Regions from separate parts of the Klebsiella sp. F11 genome, predicted to be linked through region 1. Evidence: predicted binding sites of a transcription regulator. Region 1 holds the regulator's gene; each other region holds the start of a gene.
What was found. The regulator CRP, encoded in region 1, controls carbon source genes, mostly activating them, when cyclic AMP is high. The targets are predictions, from matches to a motif close to ATGTGANNNNNNTCACAT.
Positions count from the first base shown of each region.

Region 2: the regulator CRP is predicted to act here: its motif matches at 1,640-1,657, upstream of AC1M2H_RS24600 (glycine dehydrogenase).
Region 3: the regulator CRP is predicted to act here: its motif matches at 2,377-2,394, upstream of cdd (cytidine deaminase).
Region 4: the regulator CRP is predicted to act here: its motif matches at 2,549-2,566, upstream of rhaS (HTH-type transcriptional activator RhaS).

Region 1 is NZ_CM160060.1:414,252-418,461, reverse strand. Features, by position in the region: gene AC1M2H_RS02045 (phosphoribulokinase) at 1-782, shown strand, start outside; gene AC1M2H_RS02040 (OsmC family protein) at 838-1,242, opposite strand; gene crp (cAMP-activated global transcriptional regulator CRP) at 1,549-2,181, shown strand; gene AC1M2H_RS02030 (YccS/YhfK family putative transporter) at 2,234-4,210, shown strand, end outside.
Region 2 is NZ_CM160060.1:5,006,962-5,011,171, reverse strand. Features, by position in the region: gene pmbA (metalloprotease PmbA) at 1-956, shown strand, start outside; gene cybC (cytochrome b562) at 1,068-1,457, shown strand; gene AC1M2H_RS24600 (glycine dehydrogenase) at 1,759-2,097, shown strand; gene AC1M2H_RS24595 (SFCGS family glycine-rich protein) at 2,109-2,471, shown strand; gene AC1M2H_RS24590 (DUF4312 family protein) at 2,474-2,773, shown strand; gene AC1M2H_RS24585 (DUF4311 domain-containing protein) at 2,795-3,571, shown strand; gene AC1M2H_RS24580 (DUF4310 family protein) at 3,585-4,210, shown strand, end outside.
Region 3 is NZ_CM160060.1:1,797,477-1,801,686, forward strand. Features, by position in the region: gene mglC (galactose/methyl galactoside ABC transporter permease MglC) at 1-523, shown strand, start outside; gene sanA (outer membrane permeability protein SanA) at 595-1,308, opposite strand; gene cdd (cytidine deaminase) at 1,434-2,318, opposite strand; gene AC1M2H_RS08985 (CidB/LrgB family autolysis modulator) at 2,447-3,142, opposite strand; gene AC1M2H_RS08990 (CidA/LrgA family protein) at 3,139-3,537, opposite strand; partial or broken gene AC1M2H_RS08995 (LysR family transcriptional regulator) at 3,665-3,820, opposite strand; gene dusC (tRNA dihydrouridine(16) synthase DusC) at 3,914-4,210, shown strand, end outside.
Region 4 is NZ_CM160060.1:5,495,298-5,499,507, forward strand. Features, by position in the region: gene rhaT (L-rhamnose/proton symporter RhaT) at 1-644, shown strand, start outside; gene rhaR (HTH-type transcriptional activator RhaR) at 641-1,498, opposite strand; gene rhaS (HTH-type transcriptional activator RhaS) at 1,572-2,408, opposite strand; gene rhaB (rhamnulokinase) at 2,722-4,188, shown strand; gene rhaA (L-rhamnose isomerase) at 4,185-4,210, shown strand, end outside.

The DNA of each region.
Region 1 (4,210 bases):
CCCAGTTGAATCTGCGTGCCGCCGAAGTCGAGGGCGATAGCTTCCATCGCTATACCCGCCCGGAAATGGACATGGCGATCCGCAAAGCGCGGGATCAGGGGAAACACATCAGCTATTTTGGTCCGGAAGCGAACGACTTCGGCCTGCTGGAAAATACCTTCCTCGAATACGGGCGTAGCGGAACCGGCCAGTCGAGAAAATATCTGCATACCTATGACGAGGCCGTGCCGTGGAATCAGGTGCCGGGCACCTTCACGCCCTGGCAGCCGCTGCCGGAGCCGACCGACGTCCTGTTTTACGAAGGGCTGCACGGCGGCGTTGTCACGCCACAGCACAACGTGGCGCAAAACGTCGACCTGCTGGTGGGCGTCGTGCCTATCGTCAACCTGGAGTGGATTCAGAAGCTGATCCGCGACACCAGCGAACGCGGGCATTCCCGCGAGGCGGTAATGGATTCGGTCGTCCGTTCGATGGAGGATTATATTAACTTCATCACCCCGCAGTTCTCGCGCACCCATATCAACTTCCAGCGGGTCCCCACCGTTGATACGTCGAACCCCTTCGCCGCCAAAGGCATTCCCTCGCTGGATGAAAGCTTTGTGGTGATCCACTTCCGCAACCTGCAGGATATCGACTTCCCGTGGCTGCTGGCGATGCTGCAAGGGTCGTTTATCTCGCATATCAATACGCTGGTGGTGCCGGGAGGCAAAATGGGGTTGGCGATGGAGCTGATCATGGCGCCGCTGGTGGAACGGCTGATGGCGGGGAAAAAGATCGGTTAAGCCGTTAGCAACCCCGGCGACGACGCAAGCCGGGGCGACGGGCTGGCCATTCGGCTTAGCCCTCAATAACCTCGTACGAATGCGTGATATTTACCGCTTTTTGCAGCATCAGCGCCACCGAGCAGTATTTTTCCGCCGACAGGTCTACCGCCCGCGAAACGGCCGCATCCTTCAGCTCGCGGCCGGTGACGATAAAATGCAGGTTGATGTGGGTAAACAGGCGCGGCGCCTCTTCCCGACGCTCTGAGGTCAGCTTCACCTCACAGTTGGTCACATCATGGCGTCCTTTTTGCAAAATTGAGACCACGTCGATGGCGCTACAGCCGCCGGCGGCCATCAGCACCATTTCCATCGGGCTCGGCGCTTTATCCCCGGAGTTGCCGTCCATCAAAATCTGGTGGCCGGAAGCCGACTCACCGATGAAGGTTAGCCCTTCGACCCATTTCACACGAGCTTGCATAAAATTTAACTCCAAGGTTGCAATTTTCCTGACAGATTACGCGCACATAACAAATCTGGCAACGGAAGGCGACCTGCATCATGCTGAAGCGAGACACCAGGAGACATGCGGCAAAAGCTATGCTAAAACAGTCAGGATGCTACAGTATTACATTGATGTACTGCATGTATGCAGAGGAATTCACATTACAGGCTGCAGAAAAATCACCAGCCAGCTTCCCAGGCATAGGGAAACAATACGATTGCATGCCCGGATGCCGTGTAGTGTCGGCACCCGGAGATAGCTTATAACAGAGGATAACCGCGCATGGTGCTTGGCAAACCGCAAACAGACCCTACCCTCGAATGGTTCTTGTCTCATTGCCACATTCATAAGTACCCATCTAAAAGCACGCTGATCCACCAGGGTGAAAAAGCAGAAACGTTGTACTACATCGTCAAAGGCTCTGTGGCTGTGCTCATCAAGGATGAAGAAGGTAAAGAGATGATTCTCTCTTACCTCAACCAGGGCGATTTCATCGGTGAATTAGGCTTGTTTGAAGAAGGCCAGGAGCGTAGCGCCTGGGTACGTGCGAAAACCGCATGTGAAGTGGCCGAAATCTCCTATAAAAAATTCCGTCAGCTGATCCAGGTTAACCCGGACATCCTGATGCGTCTCTCGTCGCAGATGGCCCGCCGTCTGCAGGTTACCTCTGAGAAAGTGGGTAACCTTGCCTTCCTCGACGTCACCGGCCGCATCGCCCAGACGTTGCTGAACCTGGCAAAACAGCCTGACGCGATGACCCACCCGGACGGTATGCAAATCAAAATTACCCGTCAGGAAATCGGTCAGATCGTCGGCTGCTCGCGTGAAACCGTTGGCCGTATCCTGAAAATGCTGGAAGATCAAAATCTGATCTCCGCGCACGGTAAAACTATCGTCGTCTACGGCACGCGTTAAGCTGATAAAACGGCGTATTGCCCCTGCAATACGCCGTTTCTGTTTTCCCTCTATGTGGCGCAGGCTGATTTACCACCCTGAAGTCAACTACGCACTGCGGCAAACGCTGGTGCTGTGTCTGCCGGTCGCAGTTGGCCTCCTTCTCGGTCATCTGCAGCAGGGCCTGCTGTTCTCGCTGGTTCCCGCATGCTGCAACGTCGCCGGTCTTGATACGCCGCATAAGCGTTTCTTTAAACGCCTGATTATTGGCGGCTCGCTTTTTGCCGGCTGCAGCCTGATCGTTCAGCTCCTGCTCCAGCATGATATCCCGCTCCCTTTAATTCTCAGCGGCCTGACCCTGCTCCTTGGCGTCACGGCGGAAATCAGCTCGCTGCACGCGAGGCTGCTGCCCGCCTCGCTGATTGCCGCCATCTTTACCCTGAGCCTCGCCGGCAATATGCCGGTCTGGGAGCCGCTGCTGATCTACGCGCTCGGCACGCTGTGGTACGGACTATTCAACTGGTTCTGGTTTTGGCTATGGCGCGAGCAGCCGCTGCGCGAATCGCTCAGCCTGCTGTACCGGGAGCTGGCCAACTACTGTGAAGCCAAATACAGCCTGCTGACCCAGCATATCGACCCGGCAACCTCGCTGCCTCCTCTGTTGACCCGCCAGCAAAAGGTCGTCGATCTGATCACCCTGTGCTACCAGCAGATGCATATGCTAGCGGCCAATCAGCGTAACGATCATAAGCGCCTGCTGCGGGCGTTTCAGGTTGCCCTCGATCTCCAGGAGCATATTTCCGTCAGCCTGCATCAGCCGGAAGAGGTGCAGAAGCTGGTCGAACGCAGCCACGCGGAAGCGGTAATCCGCTGGAATGCGCAAACCGTCGCGGCGCGGCTGAGGGTACTGGCGGACGACATCCTGTACCACCGCTATCCGCAACGCTTTAACATGGATAAGCAGATCGGCGCGCTGGAGAAAATTGCCTCGCAGCACCCCGACAACCCGGTCGGGCAGTTCTGCGCATGGCACTTCGGCCGCCTTGCCAGGGTGCTACGCACCCAGCGGCCGCTGTACGCGCGTAACCTGATGGCCGATAAGGAGCGGCGCCTGCCGCTGCTGCCTGCGCTGAAAAGCTATCTCTCTTATAAATCGCCGGCTTTGCGCAGCGCCGCCCGCATCTGCGTGATGCTCACCGCCGCAAGCCTGATGGGCAGCGCGCTAAACCTTCCCAAACCCTACTGGATCCTGATGACGGTGCTCTTCGTTACCCAGAACGGCTACGGCGCGACGCGGGTCCGCATCGTCCACCGGGCGGCGGGGACCCTTGCCGGCCTGGCGATTGCCGGACTAACGCTGCACTTCAACGTCCCGGAGGGCTATACGCTGACCGCGATGCTGATTATCACGCTATTGAGCTATCTGATTATTCGCAAGAGCTACGGCTGGGCAATGGTGGGCTTTACCGTCACGGCGGTGTATACCCTGCAGCTGCTAACGCTCAACGGAGAACAGTTTATCGTCGCCAGGCTTATCGATACGCTTATCGGGTGCCTGATCGCCTTCGGCGGGATGGTATGGCTGTGGCCGCAGTGGCAGAGCGGGCTGCTGCGTAAAAACGCCCACGACGCACTGGAGGCGGACCAGGAAGCCATCCGGCTCATTCTCAGCGAAGACCACCAGGCGCCGGCGCTGGCCTATCGGCGGATGCGCGTCAATCAGGCGCATAACTCGCTGTATAACTCGCTGAATCAGGCGATGCAGGAGCCCGGCTTTAACTCACGTTATCTTGACGATATGAAGCTGTGGGTCACCCATAGCCAGTTTATTGTCGAACATATCAACGCCATGACCACGCTGGCCCGCGAGCACAATATGCTGACGCCGGATCTGGCCCGCCGCTACCTTGAATCCTGTGAGATTGCGCTACAGCGCTGCCAGCAGCGGCTGGATACCGATGGCCCGGGCAGCGCCGGAGAGGTGAATATCATGGAGTCGCAGGATGCGGACGTGCCCCGCGGCCCGCTGAGTACCATGGAGCAGCACCTG
Region 2 (4,210 bases), 1.1 Mb from region 1:
GCCCGGATCGGGCCATCGAGCTGGCCGCCCGCGCTGAACAGGCGGCGCTGCAGGCCGATAAACGCATCACCAACACCGAAGGCGGCAGCTTCAACAGCCACTACGGCATTAAGGTATTCGGCAACAGCCACGGCATGCTGCAGGGCTACTGCTCAACCCGCCATTCGCTCTCCAGCTGCGTTATCGCGGAAGAAAACGGCGATATGGAGCGTGATTACGCCTATACCATCGGCCGCGCGATTGAAGATTTGCAGTCGCCGGAGTGGGTCGGCGACGAGTGCGCCCGCCGCACCCTCTCGCGCCTGGCGCCGCGCAAGCTCTCGACGATGAAGGCGCCGGTGATTTTTGCCAATGAAGTGGCGACCGGGCTGTTTGGTCACCTGGTCGGGGCGATTGCCGGCGGCGCGGTGTACCGCAAATCGACCTTCCTGCTTGACGCGCTTGGCACCCGGATCCTGCCGGAGTGGCTGACCATCGAGGAGCATCCGCATCTGCTGAAAGGGCTGGCGTCAACGCCGTTCGACAGCGAAGGCGTGCGTACGGAGCGGCGCGACATCGTTAAGGACGGTATTCTGACGCAGTGGCTGCTGACCAACTACTCGGCGCGCAAGCTGGGCATGAAGAGCACCGGCCACGCGGGCGGCATTCACAACTGGCGAATCAACGGCCGCGGCCTGAGTTTTGCAAAGTTGCTTAAAGAGATGGGTACCGGGCTTGTCGTCACCGAACTGATGGGGCAGGGTGTCAGCGGTGTTACCGGCGATTACTCGCGCGGCGCATCCGGTTTCTGGGTTGAGAATGGCGAAATTCAGTATCCGGTAAGTGAAATCACCATCGCCGGAAATCTGAAAGATATGTGGCGTAATATCGTGACCGTCGCCGACGATATCGAAATGCGCAGCAACATCCAGTGTGGTTCCGTGCTGCTGCCAGAGATGAAAATCGCCGGGCAATAATGGCGTGTTATACCGGATTGTTCAGGCTACGGCCTGAGGAGTAACGGGTATGTAAGGGCGCCCAGGTGGCGCCTTTTCCTTGTGCTTAAATAATAAAAAAGGAAGTGAGCAATGTGTAAAAAACTGTTAGCAGCGCTGGCTGTCTCAGCCCTGGCGATGGGTTCAGCGTCGGCGTTTGCCGCCGATCTGGGCGAGGATATGGATACCATCGCGCAAAATCTGCAGGTGGTGCAGAAGGCCTCTGATGCCGGTGAGCAAAAAGCGGCGCTGACGAAGATGCGCGACGCCGCCGCCGATGCGCAGAAAGAGACCCCGCCGAAGCTGGAAGGTAAAGCCGCGGACAGCGCGGAGATGAAGGACTATCGCCACGGCCTCGATATCCTGATTGGCCAGATTGACGGCGCCCTGAAGCTGGCCAATGAAGGCAAGGTCAAAGAGGTGCAGGCCGCCGCGGAAGAGTTCAAAACTACCCGTAATACCTACCACCAGAAGTACCGTTAAGTTCTTTTCCAGGAGGTATCAGCCGGTACCTCCTGCACGTCGTCCTTGCATAAAACCCAATCCCTGTCACATTTTCCAGCTCTTCTCTGCCGCCTTTTCGGCCGCTTCCGCTCGCCAGCTCAGTGGCTAGCTTGTGACCCTCATCACGCCGTTTGGCCGTAAATGGCAAATTTAGGCCAATTATGTGCAATGGATCGCATCTTCCGGCGGCCTTTCCACTTCGAAGTGGAAAACAACTCGCTACAAACTCCTCTCCCCCGGCGTTAGTTTTGTCCCCAGAGACATCAACGGGGTAAGACAAGTGAATAACGGAGCGGTAACACACGACGTAGGGGAGCAGGCAACGCAAACCGAGCAGCTGGCCGAGAAGATGCTGCAGCAGGTTTATACCCTGTTAGGTCGCCGTAACATCATCCCCAACGCCGTTCAGGAGCAGATGCTGACCTCCCACGTGCGGGCTATGGCCCACCGGTCAATTAGCGGCGAGCCGCTGCCGGAAGTGGACGCCAGCCTGTTTGAAGAAATTTCAGAAGATTCAATGATGCTGGCCCGCGAAGTGGTCGCGCAATTCGGCAACCTGCCAGAGGAAGAGTCCTGGCTGCTGTCCGTCCACTTCGAAGTCGCAAAAGAAAACCTGTAAGGAGCTAAAAAATGGAACAAATCACCTTAGTTATCGGCGATCGCCTGGGTAAAGGACAGAAAGTTGCCGCTGGCGCGGAAAAAGCCGGAGCTCGTGCAGTCGTGGTTCCGGGCGTTGCCGCTGATATGAAGCTGGGCGACGTGATGAAAGCAGAAAACGCCACCTTCGGCATCTCCTTCTGCGGCAGCGGCGGCGCAGGCGCCATCACTGCGCAGAACAAGCACGGCTACAAAGCGAAATACGGCATGCGTTCCGTTGATGAAGGCGTTACCGCCATCAACGAAGGCTACAACGTTCTGGGCTTCGGTTTTATGGATAAAGAAGAGCTGGGCGAGCGCCTGGTCGAAGCCTGGAAAAAGAAATACGGCGTCTGAGCATGAAAGAGCAATTCACCACCACGGTGAGCGTTACGGGCAAAGGCGAGAGCAAAACTCGGGCGTTCGCCGATGCCCTGAACCACGTGCAGGCGGCGGTGATGAAAACCTCGCCGCACATTTTATTGCGTATTGAGCCACAGGATGTGGAGGTTGTTCATGCGCGTGAAGCGGTGCGCAAAGAAGCGTTTTTATTCTTCTTTCTGCGCCGTGAACGACGGACCTACAGCGTGGAGCTGAACGTTACCGTCAACGTGACCGCCATTAATCTCGATAAAGTGGATTTCGTCACGCAAACCTGATTTTCACCATAGGGTTAAACTATGTTCCTGATAATTTTAATAAAATCGCTCATTATCGGCGGCCTGGTTGGCGTCGGCGTGGGCGCCGGAGCGGCACGTATGTTTCATGCGCCCACCACGCAAGGGATGGGCGCATTTCGTACGTTGGGCGAGCTGAACTCCTGCGAAGGCGATCCGGCTTCCCACTTCTCCTTTGGCCTCGGCTTCTTCTTTAACGCCTGGGCTTCTTCCGTTGCAGCAGGCTCCTTCACCCAGGACGTCGACCACCGCATCATTCCTAACTGGGGCGCCGCCGCGCTGATGCTGAAAAACCGCAACGTCGGCGAAACGCTGCACGATCCGAAGAAGATGGCGATTGCCTGCGGCATCATCGGCATGTTCGTGGTCTCCTTCCTTAACCTGACCGCCTCTTCCGTGCCGGAAGCGCTGCAGGTCACCGCTGTTAAGGTTCTGGTGCCGGCGGCTAACCTGCTGGTTAACACGGTGATGCCGGTGATCTTCTGGCTGGCGGCCATCGATGCCGGGAAAAAATCGGGCTTCTGGGCCACCATTTTCGGCGGCGCGGCGCAGCTGATTATGGGTAACGCCGTGCCGGGTCTGGTGCTGGGGATCCTGATCGGTAAGGGCGTTGAAGAGAGCGGCTGGCATCGCGTCACCAAAGTGATGATGTCCGCCATTGTTGCGCTGTTCGTGCTGAGCGCCTTCTTCCGCGGCTTCGACATTAAGACCCTGCAATCCTTCCACCTGGGCGTACCGAACTGGCTGGATCTGATTCACAACTCGCTCAGCGGCAAATAACAGGAGCCTCTAAATGGAACAGAATAAAGGTTTTTGGTATGCCGACTGGTCGTTCCCGATCTTTGTTGGCCTGCTCTCCTCCGGCGTCTTCGCCGGGACGCACATGTACTATCTCTACGGCATCGGCGCGTTTAACGAAGTGGCCTTCGTGGCGATGCTGAAAGCGGGCATCGATACCGGCGCCTACGGGGCGGTCGCGGCGTTTGGCGCCAGCTTCCTGTTTGCGCGCATCATCGAGGGTTCGCTGGTGGGGATCCTCGATATCGGCGGCGCGATTCAAACCGGTATCGGCCTCGGCGTGCCGGCGCTGCTGCTGGGCGCGGGCTTCGTCTTCCCGGTCGCCAACTTCGGCGCCTCGCTGGCTACCGGCCTGGCGCTGGGCCTGGCCGTTGGCTACATCATTATCCTGGCGCGTAAGTTCACCATCAATCAGAGCGACTCCACCTACGGCGCCGATGTCATGATGGGGGCCGGTAACGCCTCCGGCCGCTTCCTTGGGCCGCTAATTATCCTCAGCGCGATGACCGCCTCGATTCCTATCGGTATCGGTTCTCTGGTCGGCGCCCTGCTGTTCTACATCTGGCAGAAGCCGATCACCGGCGGCGCCATCCTCGGCGCGATGATCCTCGGCTCTCTATT
Region 3 (4,210 bases), 1.4 Mb from region 1:
ATTCGACAGCCACTTCTCGAATTTTGCGCAAGGGTTTATTGCGCTGGGGACCTTCCGCCTGTCGTATATTACCTTCTACGCGCTGATTGCCGTGTTCTTCGTCTGGATCCTGTGGAACAAGACCCGCTTTGGCAAAAACATCTTTGCAATCGGCGGCAACCCGGAAGCGGCGAAGGTTTCAGGGGTTAACGTGGCCCTTAACCTGCTGATGATCTATGCCCTGTCCGGCGTGTTTTACGCCTTCGGCGGGCTGCTGGAGGCCGGACGAATCGGCTCGGCGACCAACAACCTCGGCTTTATGTACGAGCTGGATGCGATTGCGGCCTGCGTTGTCGGCGGCGTCTCCTTCAGCGGCGGCGTGGGGACCGTGCTCGGCGTGGTCACCGGTGTTATCATCTTTACGGTGATTAACTACGGGCTGACCTACATCGGGGTGAACCCGTACTGGCAGTACATTATCAAAGGCGCCATTATTATCTTCGCCGTCGCGCTGGACTCACTGAAATACGCGCGCAAAAAATAACGTTCGATGCTTATCAGGCCCGCGCAGTGCGCGGGCTTTTTTTTGGCTGTCTTATCGTAAGGCGCGGCCCGCTACTTCTCTTTTTGCAGCTGCAGCAGCTGTTCCGGGGTCACCGCCGGGTAGGACTGGGCGCCCTGCGGAACCTCCTGCTGCGCCGGAATCGGGATCAGCGGGCCTAAAAAGCGCGGCTCGCGTTTGAAAATATAGAGGTCCGCGAGGGCGCCGAAGCGCGCGCCGAACTCGCGCAGGCGCACGTTCCACATATCTTTCGGCGACGGCACCGCATAGCACTGGGCCTGAATGCCCATATGCAGGGCGATAAACAGCGCCCGCTCGCAGTGGAAGCGCTGGGTGATGATAATAAAATCGTTGGTATCAAAGACCTTGCGGGTGCGCACGATCGAGTCGAGGGTGCGGAAGCCGGCGTAGTCGAGCACGATATCCGCCGGATCGACGCCTGCTTTAATTAAATCCCGGCGCATGGTCATCGGCTCGTTATAGCTCTGCAGCGCGTTATCGCCGCTGAGCAGCAGATAGTTCACCTTGCCGCTGTTGTAGGCGTTGAGCGCGCCCTGGATGCGGTAGCGATAGTATTGATTGATGACCCCGGTGCGATAGTACTTGGCGGTGCCGAGCACTACGCCGACCTGACGATAGGGCAGATCCTGCAGCTCATCGTAGATGTAGGGCGCGGTTTTCCAGCTCATCCAGCGGTCAAGACCCAGCACGGTCAACAGCAGCAGGCCGAACAGGACTAACAGGCTGTATAACACGCGCTTTAACATTAACCTGGCTCAACGGTAGACAATGGAGTGTTCAGGCTACTTTACCCGCCGGACAAGAGCAAGAAACCATCGTTTGATTGCGGGGATTTTCAACAATACGGGCCGAGGCCCGCATAATGTGTGATTTAGCCGAGCAGGACGCGGTCGATACTGTGGCAGCCAAGGGCTTTCAGCGTGGCCGCGGTGGCATCCCACTGGATCAACGGCGCATCGGCCTTTTCAGCAAGAATGGCCCGCTGGATATCGGCATAATCATAGCCGTTCAGGCTAAGCAGATTGAGCGCGCCCTGCAGCGGCGGCAGCGTCGGGTTAAAGGCGGCGTTTTCGGCATAGCTGCCGGCGAAGAGGGTGCCGTCCTTCAGCTCAAGCGCGACGCCGGACGGCGACTGGCTGTAGGGCATATGGCTGCGGTTTGCCGCCTGAATTGCCGCCTGCGCCAGCGCATCTCCGCTCGGCGGGAAGCCGTGATCCTGCTCATCCATCAGCAGCGTTTTGATCTCCAGATCTTTTGGACCAAATGCGTCCGGCAGATAGTGCTGCAGCGAATGCGCCTCGCGGCCCGGCAGGTGGATGCGCAGCGCCTGGCTACTGTTGAGCTCATTCATAAACTGGCGACAGTGGCCGCAGGGCGTGTAGTTAACGGTGATGGCCAGCAGGGATTTTTCGCCGCGTAGCCACGCATGGCTGATGGCGCTCTGTTCCGCATGAACGGTTTGCTGCATGGTGGCGCCGAGGAATTCCATATTGCCGCCGAAATACCAGCGCCCGCTGATGCCGCGCGCGATGGCGCCAACGTTAAAATGCGAAAGGTCGGCGCGCGCGCAGGCTGCGGCCAGCGGCAGCAGGGCGAAGGCCAGCGCGTCCTCGTCCAGGCCAGACGCGCGCTGCAGCGCGGCGACCTGCTCTGCCTCGAGCATGGCCGGGAAATGCGGGTCGCTGAGCATCGGGGCGATAGCCGTCTGCAGGTCTTCCGCCAGTTGCGGGAGAGCAGCTTGAAAACGTGGGTGCATGGCGTTGCCTCATAACAATGTAATGGGAATCTAGTGTACGGGCGGCGATGGCCTGTATATGTGATTAATATCTCATTGTTTATGCAACTCTATTACGTTGCATTAATAATTGTGAGTTTAATCACAATTTATCCCACTAAAGCTAAAACCACCGGGAACAAAAACGGTGCGATCAGGGAAGTAATAATCCCGCACAGCACCAGCGCCAGCGAGCTGAAGGCCCCCTCCTGGTAGTCCAGCTCCGCGCAGCGGGCGGTGCCCAGCGCGTGCGAGGCGGTACCCATCGACAGGCCGCGTGCGGCTTTGGTATGGATGCGCATCAGGTTTAGCAGCGTATGGCCGAAAACCGCGCCGAGGATGCCGACGAAAATAACGCACACCGCGCTGATCGCCGGGATGCCGCCGATGCTGCCGCTGACCGCCATCGCAATCGGCGTCGTGACCGATTTCGGCATAACCGAGGCGGCGATCTGCGGCGTCGCGCCCATGAGCAGCGCCACGGTGGTCCCGGTCACCATCGCCACCACGCTGCCGATAAAGCAGATGGTAATAATCGATTTCCAGCGGGCGCGAATTTGGTGCAACTGCTCGTATAAAGGAAAGGCCAGCGCCACGACCGCCGGCTGCAGCAGATCGTTGAGGATCTTACTGCCCTGAAAATAGCGGTCGTAAGAGATGCCGCTCACCAGCAGAAAGGGAATAATGACCACCATCGCCACCAGCAGCGGGTTGAGCAGCGGAAATTTAAAGCGCGCGGCCAGCCTGCGGGCGAGGAAAAAAACGATCAGCGTCAGCGGCAGCGACCACCAGATTTCATGCATCATTTTTGACTCCCTTTTTGGCCAATCACTTTGCGTCCTCCATGCACCAGGTGGGAGCTCCAGCTGACGACCAGAAAAACCACCAGCGTGCTGATGGCGCAGGAGACGGCGACCGGGCCGAGCTGCGCGCGGAGCAAATCCCAGTACTGCATCACGCCCACGCCGATGGGCACAAACAGCAGCGCCATGTAGCGAATCAGCACGTTACAGCCGGGATTAACCCACTTCGGCGGCATAATCTGCAGCGCCAGCAGCACGAACAAAATTAGCATCCCGATAATGCTGCCGGGGATGGTGATTGGCAGCAGGGAGGCGATAAAAATCCCGGCGTATAAACAGGCGTAGATCAGGACAAAAGCCCGCAGGTACTGCCAGATAATAATCAGTGATTGACGCATGGTAATAACCCTTGATGAACCACATTCATCATACAATTAAACCCCAAAATGTGCTACCGGTCACATCATGAATTATAGGCATAGCCGGAATAGAGCAATGGAACCCTGCGCGCGGGCAGGGCCACGGCTATGACTCCGTCGATAAATAATCAAGAAACCGGCTGAGGGCAAGCGATGGCGTGTCACTTTTTCGCCAGAATACCCCGACGCTACCTTTTTGTATGATGCGAGGCAAATGAAGAATTGCCGGTCGCCGCCGTTCGGCAAAGCGCTGCGGCCTGCGCCAGGGGCGGCGGGAAAACCGCACGGGACCCTTTCAACCGGCACGGAGAGGCGCTACCATAGCGCCTCTTTTTTCCGGGCAATGAATAACAATATGCGGGTACTACTGGCGCCGATGGAAGGCGTGCTCGATTCGCTGGTGCGCGAGCTGCTGACCGAAGTCAACGATTACGATCTTTGCATCACCGAATTTTTGCGCGTGGTGGACCAGCTGCTGCCGGTAAAATCGTTTTACAGGCTCTGCCCGGAGCTGCATCACCACAGCCGGACGCCTTCCGGAACCCGCGTGCGCGTGCAGCTGCTCGGGCAATATCCGCAGTGGCTGGCGGAGAACGCCGCCCGGGCGGTGGAGCTCGGGTCGTGGGGCGTCGACCTGAACTGCGGCTGTCCG
Region 4 (4,210 bases), 580 kb from region 1:
CCAAAGGCGGCCAGATGACGCTGCTCGGCGTGCTGATCGCAGTGATTGGTGTCGCTATTGTGACCCGCGCGGGGCAGCTGAAAGAGCGCAAAATGGGCATTAAAGCCGAAGACTTCAATCTGAAAAAAGGCCTGCTGCTGGCGGTGATGTGCGGGATTTTCTCGGCGGGGATGTCGTTTGCGATGAACGCCGCCAAACCGATGCACGAAGCCGCCGCGGCGCTGGGGGTCGACCCGCTATACACCGCCCTGCCTAGCTACGTGATCATCATGGGCGGCGGCGCGCTGGTAAACCTCGGATTCTGCTTTATTCGGCTGGCCAAAGTGAAGAATTTGTCGATAAAAGCGGACTTTTCACGGGCAAAACCGCTCATCGTCGCCAATATTCTGCTTTCCGCACTCGGCGGCCTGATGTGGTACCTGCAGTTCTTTTTCTACGCATGGGGCCACGCCAGCATTCCGGCGCAGTACGACTATATGAGCTGGATGCTGCATATGAGCTTCTACGTGCTGTGCGGCGGGCTGGTTGGGCTGGTGCTGAAGGAGTGGAAAAACGCCGGGCGGCGTCCGGTCAGCGTGCTCAGCCTCGGCTGCGTGGTGATCATTATTGCCGCCAATATCGTTGGCCTTGGGATGGCGAACTAAATCGCCTGGGCGGCGACGCGACTGCGTTGCCGCCACTGTCCCGGCGTCATGCCAATCTCACGGTTAAAGACCACCGAAAAGTAGTTACTGTCTTCAAATCCGCACTGCATGGCGATTTCGCCGATCAGCCGCTCCGTATGCTGCAGCAGATACTGCGCGTGGCAAATTCTCAGCTGACGTAAATAGTGGTTGATCGTCATCCCCGTCTGCTGGCGAAACTGCTGGCGCAGGGCGCGCTCGCTGCACGCCTCCCGTGCGCAAAAGCGATCGAGAAAAAAAGGCCGGTTCAGGCTGCCCGCCAGCTCGGTCAGCAGTTTATCAAGGAGGGCTTCGCTTTGGGTCGCCGCCAGGTTGTCGGTCGCATAGCGATGCCGGTGCAGGCTCAGCGCCAGCTGGGCGAACAGCAGTTCGGCCATCTGGTTGGCCTGGGCGTCGCTGCGGTTGCTCTCCTGCTCAAGCAGGGTAATTACCTGCCGCACCTGGGTCATACCGGAGCTGCCAATTCGCCAGTGCGGAAGCCACGGCGTACCGAACAGGCCGGGAATATGGGCCGCCCAGTCAAAGTTGAGCCGCAGCCGATCCGGGCAGTAGATGACGTTTTGCAGGACCAAATCGTTAACCGAGGCGTAGGAGTGCTTATCTTCGGCGCGGATATAGAACAGATCGCCGCGGGTAATGCGCCACGGGCGATCGTTAAGCACGTGCAGGCCGTTTCCCCGCCATACCAGCACCAGTTCGCAGAACTCGTGGGTATGCTCGGCGAAAACGTTTTGCGGGTAGCGATCCGCTACCGCCACCGCCTGAGAGGGCGAGGCAAAAAACTCATCTTTGCGAAGAATCAACTGACCGGCCACCGCGACAACTCCAGGCGCAAATAACGTTTCATTATTCGCATTTTTGCTCGCTAAAACGTTGACTGCTCTCGCGTTACTGAAGAATGGCGTCGCGCCCCTGGCGGACATCGCGCGGCGACCAGGAAAACTCTCGGCGAAAAAGCGTCGAAAAGTGGTTACTGTCGCCGAACCCGCAGTGATAGGCGATATCCGTGACGCTGTCATCGCTGTGGCGCAGCAGGTGGCGCGCCTTCATCAGCCGCACCCGGTTCAGGTAGCGCTGCGGCGTCAGGCCGGTCTGCTGCTTGAGCTGGCGATGCAGCGTACGCAGCGACAGTGAAAACTGCGCCGCCACAGCTTCCCAGCAGACATCCTCGGCAAAGTGATCTTCCAGCCAGGCCATCAGGTGATTGAGCCGCGCCTCGCTATCGGCGGCCCCTTCCGCGAGGCTGCTTTTGCGCAGCAGCACCAGTAGCTGCATAAAGAGAATTTCCCGGCTGGCGATGGTATGCACATCCGACTCGGCGCCGAGGCCTTCCATCTGGTTGACGATCTGCCGCACCTGCTGCAAAGCCCCCTGATTAACCCGCCAGTGCGAGAGATAGTTGCCTTCCTGCTCCTGCGGCAGCAGCAGGTTCAGGCCGTTCAGAAAGCGAAAGGCGTCCGGCGCGCGGTAGAGCACGTTGGTCAGGCACAGATTATCGGTATGTTCATAAAGATGGCGGTCGCGATCGCGAATAAAGCACACCGAGCCGCCGCTGATGGTATAGGGCTGGCCGTTGAAAACGTGGATCCCCGTCCCGTGCTCGACGATAACAATTTCATGGAAATCATGATGATGTTCCGGAAACGCCGGCTGAGGGAGGCGTGGCTCAATAGCAACAGCAGAAGTCCCGGACTTAAAGAAATCCACACTGTGCAATATGGTCATAGCAGCTCCCTCGTAATGAGAAATGTTATCAATCAGTGTGGCAAATAGTAATTAAGGACCGGCAATCCGACCTTCAATTTTTGACCGCAAACGGCGTAAAGCCTGCCGGTTTTTCAAGAAACAGCCGGAAAGATCCGGAACTGCGGACAGCGTCACATCACCCGCGCCCATAGCGACAGAATGAAACTGTGAGCTCTCTCACTGTCACCTTTGCTTTCTTGCCAGCCGGGAAATTTCCCTGTCCGTGGCAAGAAGGTGCGCGACCGGCGACTTTTTTAGACTGCTGGCAATGATTTTTAGAAGGATCTCTGCCATGAGTTTTCGTCATTGTGTTGCCGTTGATTTAGGCGCCTCCAGCGGGCGGGTGATGCTCGCCCGCTATAAAAGCGGGCAGCGTGCGCTGACGCTGCGTGAAGTCCACCGTTTTACCAACAGCCTGCACAAGGTGGACGGCTACGACTGCTGGGATATCGATAGCCTGGAAGGCGACATTCGCCGGGGGCTGGAGAAGGTGTGCGCGCAGGGCATCCTTATCGATAGCATCGGCATTGATACCTGGGGCGTGGATTATGTCCTGGTCGACAAGCAGGGCCAGCGCGTCGGCCTGGCGGTCTCCTATCGCGACGCTCGCACCCTCGGCCTGATGCAGCACGCCGAAGCGCAGATGGGCCGCGCGGATATCTATCGCCGCAGCGGCATTCAGTTTCTGCCGTTCAACACCCTGTACCAGCTGCGCGCCCTGGTTGAGCAGCAGCCGGAGCTGGTGAGCCAGGCCGCGCACGCGCTGCTGATCCCGGACTATTTCAGCTTCCGCCTCACCGGCCAGATGAACTGGGAATACACCAACGCCACCACCACCCAGCTGGTCAATATCAACAGCGATAGCTGGGACGAAGAGCTGCTGAACTGGAGCGGCGCGCCGCGCGAGTGGTTCGGCACCCCGACCCATCCCGGCAACGTCATCGGCCGCTGGAGCTGCCCGCAGGGCAACGCGATCCCGGTCGTCGCCGTCGCCAGCCACGATACCGCCAGCGCGGTGATCGCCGTTCCGCAGCAGGACCCGGACGCCGCCTGGCTCTCCTCCGGCACCTGGTCGCTTATGGGCTTTGAAAGCCAAACCCCCTACACCGGCGACGATGCGCTGAAGGCCAATATCACCAACGAAGGCGGCGCGGAAGGCCGCTATCGGGTGCTGAAAAATATTATGGGGCTGTGGCTGCTGCAGCGGGTGCTGAAAGAGCAGAACGTCAGCGACCTGCCCGCGCTGATTGCCCATACCGCCGGGCTCCCTGCCTGCCGTTCGGTGATTGACTGCAACGACGCGCGCTTTATCAACCCGGCCAGTATGAGCGCCGAGATTCAGGCCGCCTGCCGTGAGTCCGGGCAGCCGGTCCCCGCCAGCGACGGCGAGCTGGCGCGCTGCATTTTCGACAGCCTGGCCCTGCTCTACGCCCGCGTGCTCGGCGAGCTTGCCCGGCTGCGGGGGCGTCCTTTCAGCCAGCTGCATATCGTCGGCGGCGGCTGTCAGAACGCGCTGCTCAATCAGCTGTGCGCGGACGCCTGCGGCATTACGGTTATCGCGGGCCCCGTCGAGGCCTCTACGCTCGGCAATATCGGCATCCAGCTGATGACGCTAGACGAGCTGAACAACGTCGATGATTTCCGTCAGGTAGTGCGCGACAACTACGCGCTCACCACGTTTACCCCTAATCCTGAAAATGAAATTGCCCGCTTCGTTGCGCAGTTTCAGCCACAACAGACCAAGGAGCTTTGCGCATGACCACTCAACTTGAACAAGCCTG